Linked DNA regions of Streptomyces sp. SN-593. The protein of the gene in region 1 binds, or shares a complex with, the protein of each later gene. Links are inferred from orthologs where the notes say so. Each region holds a gene or a part of one and is shown on either strand. Other genes may lie near its edges. The genes, in order: uvrB and pcrA.

Region 1 (3,246 bases):
GTCCGGCCGTTGGCCGGGGTGCCGATCGCGGTCATCGACCAGCCGCCCGCGCCGCGCTGCACCTTGGCCATGATCTGCGCGGTGTACGGGCCGCCGCCGGTGAGGGTGTAGCGGGCCAGCTCCTGGCCGTTGGTCTCGTCCACCAGGCGGCAGAACGCGTTCTGCACCTCGGCGAAGGTCTGGCCGGTGAAGGAGTTCACGGTGAAGACGATCTGGTCGACGTGCACCGGGACCCGCTGCAGGTCGACGACGATCGACTCGTCGTCGCCGCCCTGGCCGGCGCCGCCGACCAGGTTGTCGCCGGTGTGCCGGACCGAGCCGTCGTCGCTGGTGAGGTGGCGGAAGAACACCACGTCGACCGGCTGCTTGTCGGCGAAGAGGACCGCGGAGGCGTCCAGGTCGATCTCGCGCGTCCGGCTGCCGAACAGCCCCCGGCGCGGCGCGGCCTGCCAGCCCAGCCCCATCCTCACCGCGGTCAGCGTCCCCCCGTCAGCCTTGCTCAGGCTGATCTTCTGCCCCTTGGTCATGTTGACCGTCACGTGCTGTCCCCTCTCGCGCGCTGTGCTCGTCCTGCTCGGTCCCGCGGCTCTGGCACGGAAAGTCGTGCCCGCACCATAACAAGACGCCGCCGGACGGTATCCCGGTTCGCCGCCGCCGGATTCCGATCGGCCCGTCCGCCCCGCCGCGGCACGACATCCGCAGGCGGGACGGGTGGTGCCGGTGTTACGCGATGCCCGCCTCGCGCATCTGACGCAGCTCCTTCTTGAGGTCTCCCAGCTCGTCCCTGAGCCTGGCGGCGACCTCGAACTTCAGCTCGCCGGCGGCGGTGTGCATCTGCTCGGTCAGCTCGGCGATGAGGTCGGCCAGCTCCTCCGCGGGCAGGGCCGCCGCCGTCCGCTTCCCGCCGGCCTTCGCACCCAGGGCCGGCACCGGCGCCTTGCCGCGCGAGCGCTGCCGCCCGGAGCCGAGCAGTTCCTGCGTGTCGGCCTCCTCCCGGGCGTAGGCGTCCAGGATGCCGGCGATCTTCTTGCGCAGCGGCTGCGGGTCGATGCCGCGCTCGGTGTTGTAGGCGATCTGCTTCTCCCGGCGGCGGTTGGTCTCGTCGATCGCCTTCGCCATCGCCGGGGTGATCCGGTCGGCGTACATGTGCACCTGGCCGGAGACGTTGCGGGCGGCGCGGCCGATGGTCTGGATCAGGGAGGTGCCCGAGCGCAGGAAGCCCTCCTTGTCCGCGTCGAGGATCGCCACCAGGGACACCTCGGGCAGGTCCAGGCCCTCACGCAGCAGGTTGATGCCGACCAGGACGTCGAACTCGCCGGAGCGCAGCTCCTGGAGCAGTTCCATCCGGCGCAGCGTGTCGATGTCGCTGTGCAGGTACCGCACCTGGACGCCGAGTTCCAGCAGGTAGTCGGTGAGGTCCTCGGCCATCTTCTTGGTGAGGGTGGTGACCAGCACCCTCTCGTCCTTCTCGGCGCGGACCCGGATCTCGTGCACCAGGTCGTCGATCTGGCCCTCGGTGGGTTTGACCACGACCTCGGGGTCGATCAGACCGGTCGGCCGGATGATCTGCTCCACCACGCCGTCGCCGCGGGAGAGTTCGTACGGCCCCGGGGTCGCCGACAGGTAGACCTTCTGGCCGACCCGGGTCAGGAACTCCTCCCACTTCAGCGGTCGGTTGTCCAGCGCGGAGGGGAGCCGGAAGCCGTGGTCGACGAGGGTGCGCTTGCGGGACGCGTCGCCTTCGTACATCGCGCCGATCTGGGGCACGGTGTTGTGCGACTCGTCGATGACCAGCAGGAAGTCCTCGGGGAAGTAGTCGATGAGGGTGTCGGGCGCGGAGCCGGGACCGCGGCCGTCGATGTGCCGCGAGTAGTTCTCGATGCCGGAGCAGGTGCCGATCTGCCGCATCATCTCGATGTCGTAGGTGGTGCGCATCCGCAGCCGCTGGGCCTCCAGGAGCTTGCCCTGCTTCTCCATCAGGGCGAGCTGGCCCTCCAGCTCCTGCTCGATGCCCGAGATGGCCCGCTCCATCCGCTCGGGTCCCGCCACGTAGTGCGTCGCGGGGAAGACGTACACCTGCTCGTCCTCGGTGATGACCTCGCCGGTGAGCGGGTGCAGGGTGTACAGCGCCTCGATCTCGTCGCCGAACATCTCGATGCGGACCGCGAGCTGCTCGTAGACCGGGAAGATCTCGACGGTGTCGCCGCGCACCCGGAAGGTGCCGCGGGTGAACGCCAGGTCGTTGCGCGTGTACTGGATGTCGACGAACTTGCGCAGCAGCCGGTCGCGGTCGATCACGTCGCCGACCTTGAGCCGGACCATCCGGTCGATGTACTCCTGCGGGGTGCCCAGGCCGTAGATGCACGAGACGGAGGCGACCACGACGACGTCCCGGCGGGTGAGCAGCGAGTTCGTCGCCGAGTGGCGCAGCCGCTCCACCTCCTCGTTGATCGACGAGTCCTTCTCGATGTAGGTGTCCGTCTGCGGGACGTACGCCTCCGGCTGGTAGTAGTCGTAGTACGACACGAAGTACTCGACCGCGTTGTTCGGCAGCAGCTCGCGGAACTCGTTGGCGAGCTGGGCGGCCAGCGTCTTGTTCGGCGCCATCACCAGGGTGGGGCGCTGGAGCCGCTCGATCATCCACGCGGTGGTCGCCGACTTGCCCGTGCCGGTCGCGCCGAGCAGCACCACGTCCTGCTCGCCGGCGCGGACACGGCGCTCCAGGTCGTCGATCGCCGCCGGCTGGTCGCCGCTGGGCTGGTAGGGACTGACGACCTCGAAGGGCGCCACAGTGCGTTCGATGTCTGAAACGGGCCGCATGACACCACCGTACGGCTCCCCTGTGACAATCGGGGTCCCGCGCGCCCCGACCGCCCCGGGAACCGGCTCCCACCTGCGGTTTCTCCGCGGGCGGCGGCCGCTGTCGGACCCTCCGGCTAGCGTGGTGGGCATGGACGAGGTGGCGTGGGCGGTGCGGGAGACGGCGGTGGGGCCGCTGATGGTGGCGTGCGGCGGCGCGGGGCTGGTGCTGGTGGCGTTCCGGGCGGAGCCGCGGACGGTGGCGCGGCAGGTGCGCGCGCTGGAGCGGCGGCTGGGATGCCCGGTGGTGGAGGACCCCGAGCGGACGGCACCGGTCTCGGAGCAGTTGGACGCGTACTTCGCGGGCGGGCTGACGCGCTTCGACCTGCCGCTGGACTGGTCGCTGACCACCGGGTTCAACCGGCGGGTGCTGCGGGAGCTGGCGGT
Region 2 (3,415 bases), 3.6 Mb from region 1 along the record:
CGGTGGCCAGCGCGGCCGTGGTGATCCCCACGGCCGCGCGCGGCCCGGGGGTGCTCAGGAGCGCGGTACGAGCCTTACGGTGCGTCGCCATGGCGGGCGGACTCCTCTCGGACGCTGCCGGTGCCGGCTGGTGCGGCACGCTAGCCAAAGCCCGGCACGGCTGGGAAGGGCGATGTCCGACAAGGCCCGATACCTTTTCGTCATCTTCCGCCGGCGCCGCCGCGCGGTCACGCAGCGTCGCCCCCGGGCTACCCGGGCCCGGCCCTTCCGGTGCGTACGGCCCGCCGTTCCCGTCGTGCGCCCGGCCCGGCCGCGAGGCGCCGTCGCCGTCGTCGTACACCCGTCGGGGATCACGGAACAGCCCTTAGACTCGGGAGGCGATGAGCAGCCTCTTTGACGACAACTTCCTGGACGGTCTGGACGCGGCCCACGGGCCCTCCGACGGCGGGCAGCCTCCGCCGCCCGAGGACGGCCCCGGTGGCGAGGAGGTCCCGCACGACCTGTTCCAGGGGCGGTACGACGACCCGCCCGCCCACGACGCGCACTACCGCAACGGCGCGGCGCGCCCCGTGCTCGACCCCGCGCAGCTCGTCGCGGGGCTCAACGAGCAGCAGCGCGCCGCCGTGGAGCACCACGGCGGGCCGCTGCTCATCGTCGCCGGCGCAGGCTCCGGCAAGACCCGCGTGCTCACCCACCGCATCGCCCACCTGCTCGCCGCGCGCGACGTGCACCCGGGCTCCATCCTCGCGATCACCTTCACCAACAAGGCCGCGGGCGAGATGAAGGAGCGCGTGGAGGAGCTCGTCGGCCCGCGCGCCAACGCGATGTGGGTCTCGACCTTCCACAGCGCCTGCGTGCGCATCCTGCGCCGCGAGTCCAAGACGCTCGGCTTCACCTCGTCGTTCTCGATCTACGACGCCACCGACGCGCGCCGCCTGATGGCCCTGGTCTGCCGCGACCTGGACCTCGACCCCAAGCAGTTCCCGCCGAAGTCGTTCAGCGCGCAGGTCTCCAACCTGAAGAACGAACTGGTCGACCACGAGACGTTCGCCGCCCGGGCGGGCGCGTCCGGAGGCTCCGGGGGGCTCTTCGAGCGGAAGCTCGCCGAGGCGTACGCGATGTACCAGGCCCGGCTGCGCGACGCGAACGCGCTGGACTTCGACGACATCATCATGACCACCGTCAACCTGCTCCAGGCGTTCCCCGACGTCGCCGACCACTACCGGCGGCGGTTCCGGCACGTCATGGTCGACGAGTACCAGGACACCAACCACGCGCAGTACACGCTGGTCCGCGAACTCGTCGGCACCGGCGAGGGCACGGCGGACGGTGCCCCGGGCATCCCGATGGCCGAGCTGTGCGTGGTCGGCGACGCCGACCAGTCGATCTACGCCTTCCGCGGCGCCACGATCCGCAACATCCTCCAGTTCGAGGAGGACTACCCGCAGGCCCGCACCATCCTGCTGGAGCAGAACTACCGCTCCACACAGAACATCCTCGGCGCCGCCAACGCCGTCATCGAGCGCAACGCCGGGCGGCGCGCGAAGAACCTGTGGACCGAGTCCGGCGAGGGCCCCGTCATCACCGGCTACGTCGCCGACCAGGAGCACGACGAGGCGCAGTACGTCGCCGAGGAGATCGACCGGCTCACCGACGCCGGCGACGCCCGCCCCGGCGACGTCGCGGTGTTCTACCGCACCAACGCCCAGTCCCGTGTCTTCGAGGAGATCTTCATCCGGGTCGGCCTGCCCTACAAGGTCGTCGGCGGCGTCCGCTTCTACGAGCGCCGCGAGGTCCGCGACGTGCTCGCCTACCTGCGCGTCCTCGCCAACCCCGAGGACGCGGTGCCGCTGCGCCGCATCCTGAACGTGCCCAAGCGCGGCATCGGCGAGCGCGCCGAGGCGATGATCGACGCACTCGGCCGACGCGAGCGGATCTCCTTCCCGCAGGCGCTGCGGCGCGTCGACGAGGCGTACGGCATGGCCGCGCGCTCGGCCAACGCGGTCAAGCGGTTCAACACCCTCATGGACGAGCTGCGCACCGTCGTGGAGTCCGGCGCGGGCCCCGCCGTCGTGCTGGAGGCGGTGCTGGAACGCACCGGCTACCTGGCCGAGTTGCAGGCGTCCACCGACCCGCAGGACGAGACCCGCGTCGAGAACCTCCAGGAACTCGCCGCCGTCGCCCTGGAGTTCGAGCAGGAGCGGGAGGGCGAGGAGACCGGGTCGCTCGCCGAGTTCCTGGAGCGCGTCGCGCTGGTCGCCGACTCCGACCAGATCCCCGACGCCCCCGACGGCGAGGAGGACACCGGCGGCGTGATCACCCTGATGACGCTGCACACCGCCAAGGGCCTGGAGTTCCCGGTGGTGTTCCTCACCGGCATGGAGGACGGCGTCTTCCCGCACATGCGCGCCCTCGGGCAGGTCAAGGAGCTGGAGGAGGAGCGGCGGCTGGCCTACGTCGGCATCACCCGCGCCCGCCGGCGGCTCTACGTGACCCGCTCGATGATGCGCAGTGCCTGGGGGCAGCCGTCCTACAACCCGCCCTCCCGCTTCCTGGAGGAGATCCCCGAGGCGCTCATCGAGTGGAAGCGGACCGGGCAGCCGGCCTCCGGCGGCGGGAGCGGGTCCAAGGCGGCCGCGTCCGTCGCGTCCTCCGTCGGCGCGCGCGGGCGCTCCGGCACCGGCGGCTTCGCCACGCGCCGCTCCGCCGGCGACCGCCCGGTGATCTCGCTGTCGGTCGGGGACCGCGTCACCCACGACCAGTTCGGGCTCGGCACCGTGATCGCGGTCACCGGCCGACCGGGCGACGAGAAGGCCACGATCGACTTCGGCGACGAGCGCCCCAAGCAACTGCTGCTGCGCTACGCCCCGGTCGAGAAGCTCTGAACGGCGCCGGCCCGGCACGGGCCGGCGCGGCTACCTCGGGTCCAGCCCGTGGGACAGCAGCCAGGGCAGCGGGTCGATGGGCGTGCCGCCGTTCGGCCGGACCTCCAGGTGCAGGTGCGGCCCGGTGGTGTTGCCGGTGTTGCCGGAGTAGGCGATGACGGTTCCCGCCTTCACCTTGCCGGACCGGATCTTGGTGCTGCTCAGGTGGCAGTACCAGGTCTCGGTGCCGTCGGGCGCGGTGACGATCGCCATGTTGCCGTAGGAGCTGTTCCACTGGGTGCGCACGGTGCCGTCGGTCACGGCCATCACCGGCGTGCCGACCTGCACGGGGAAGTCGATGCCGGTGTGCAGGGCCATCCAGTGCTCGCCGGACTGCCCGAAGTAGGCGCTCAGCCCCTTCTGCTTCACCGGCAGCACGAACTTCGGCCGCAGCGCCTCCTTGCGGGCGGCCGCGGCGGCCGCGGCCTTCTTCGCCGCCGCCTGCCGGTCCGCGAGGTCCACCCGCTCCTGGGAGCGGCTGGCACGCGTGG

What was found.
Region 2: the proteins of uvrB (region 1) and pcrA are in contact, whole or in part, in a crystal structure (PDB 7EGT), measured with the Thermus thermophilus proteins. The link is inferred for Streptomyces sp. SN-593 from one-to-one orthologs. Residues at the interface, in WP_096411307.1 of Thermus thermophilus: Glu23, Leu25, Arg26, Asp27, Gly28, Glu29, Arg30, Phe31, Arg55, Glu326, Asp327, Phe328, Glu379, Ser382, Gln383, His398, Gly400, Arg401; in WP_096412145.1 of Thermus thermophilus: His654, Arg656, Phe657, Gln666, Asp668, Glu669, Lys680, Arg681, Leu682, Ser683, Lys685, Tyr686, Ala687.

Annotation. Positions count from the first base shown.
Region 1 is NZ_AP018365.1:1,740,596-1,743,841, forward strand. Bases 273-3,206 are described here. They hold uvrB (excinuclease ABC subunit UvrB), read right to left. Parts: upstream 2,821-3,206; coding sequence 724-2,820; downstream 273-723. Other genes in these bases: RVR_RS07290 (TerD family protein), read right to left, coding at 273-539; RVR_RS07300 (methylated-DNA--[protein]-cysteine S-methyltransferase), read left to right, coding at 2,951-3,206. Also shown: more of RVR_RS07290, read right to left, coding at 1-272; more of RVR_RS07300, read left to right, coding at 3,207-3,246. UniProt on the Escherichia coli protein: The UvrABC repair system catalyzes the recognition and processing of DNA lesions. A damage recognition complex composed of 2 UvrA and 2 UvrB subunits scans DNA for abnormalities.
Region 2 is NZ_AP018365.1:5,307,532-5,310,946, forward strand. What follows is about bases 30-3,132. They hold pcrA (DNA helicase PcrA), read left to right. Parts: upstream 30-380; coding sequence 381-2,885; downstream 2,886-3,132. Other genes in these bases: RVR_RS22585 (C40 family peptidase), read right to left, coding at 30-91; RVR_RS22595 (M23 family metallopeptidase), read right to left, coding at 2,916-3,132. Also shown: more of RVR_RS22585, read right to left, coding at 1-29; more of RVR_RS22595, read right to left, coding at 3,133-3,415. UniProt on the Escherichia coli protein: A helicase with DNA-dependent ATPase activity. Unwinds DNA duplexes with 3'-5' polarity. Translocates on single-stranded DNA with 3'-5' polarity. Initiates unwinding more efficiently from a nicked substrate than double-stranded DNA.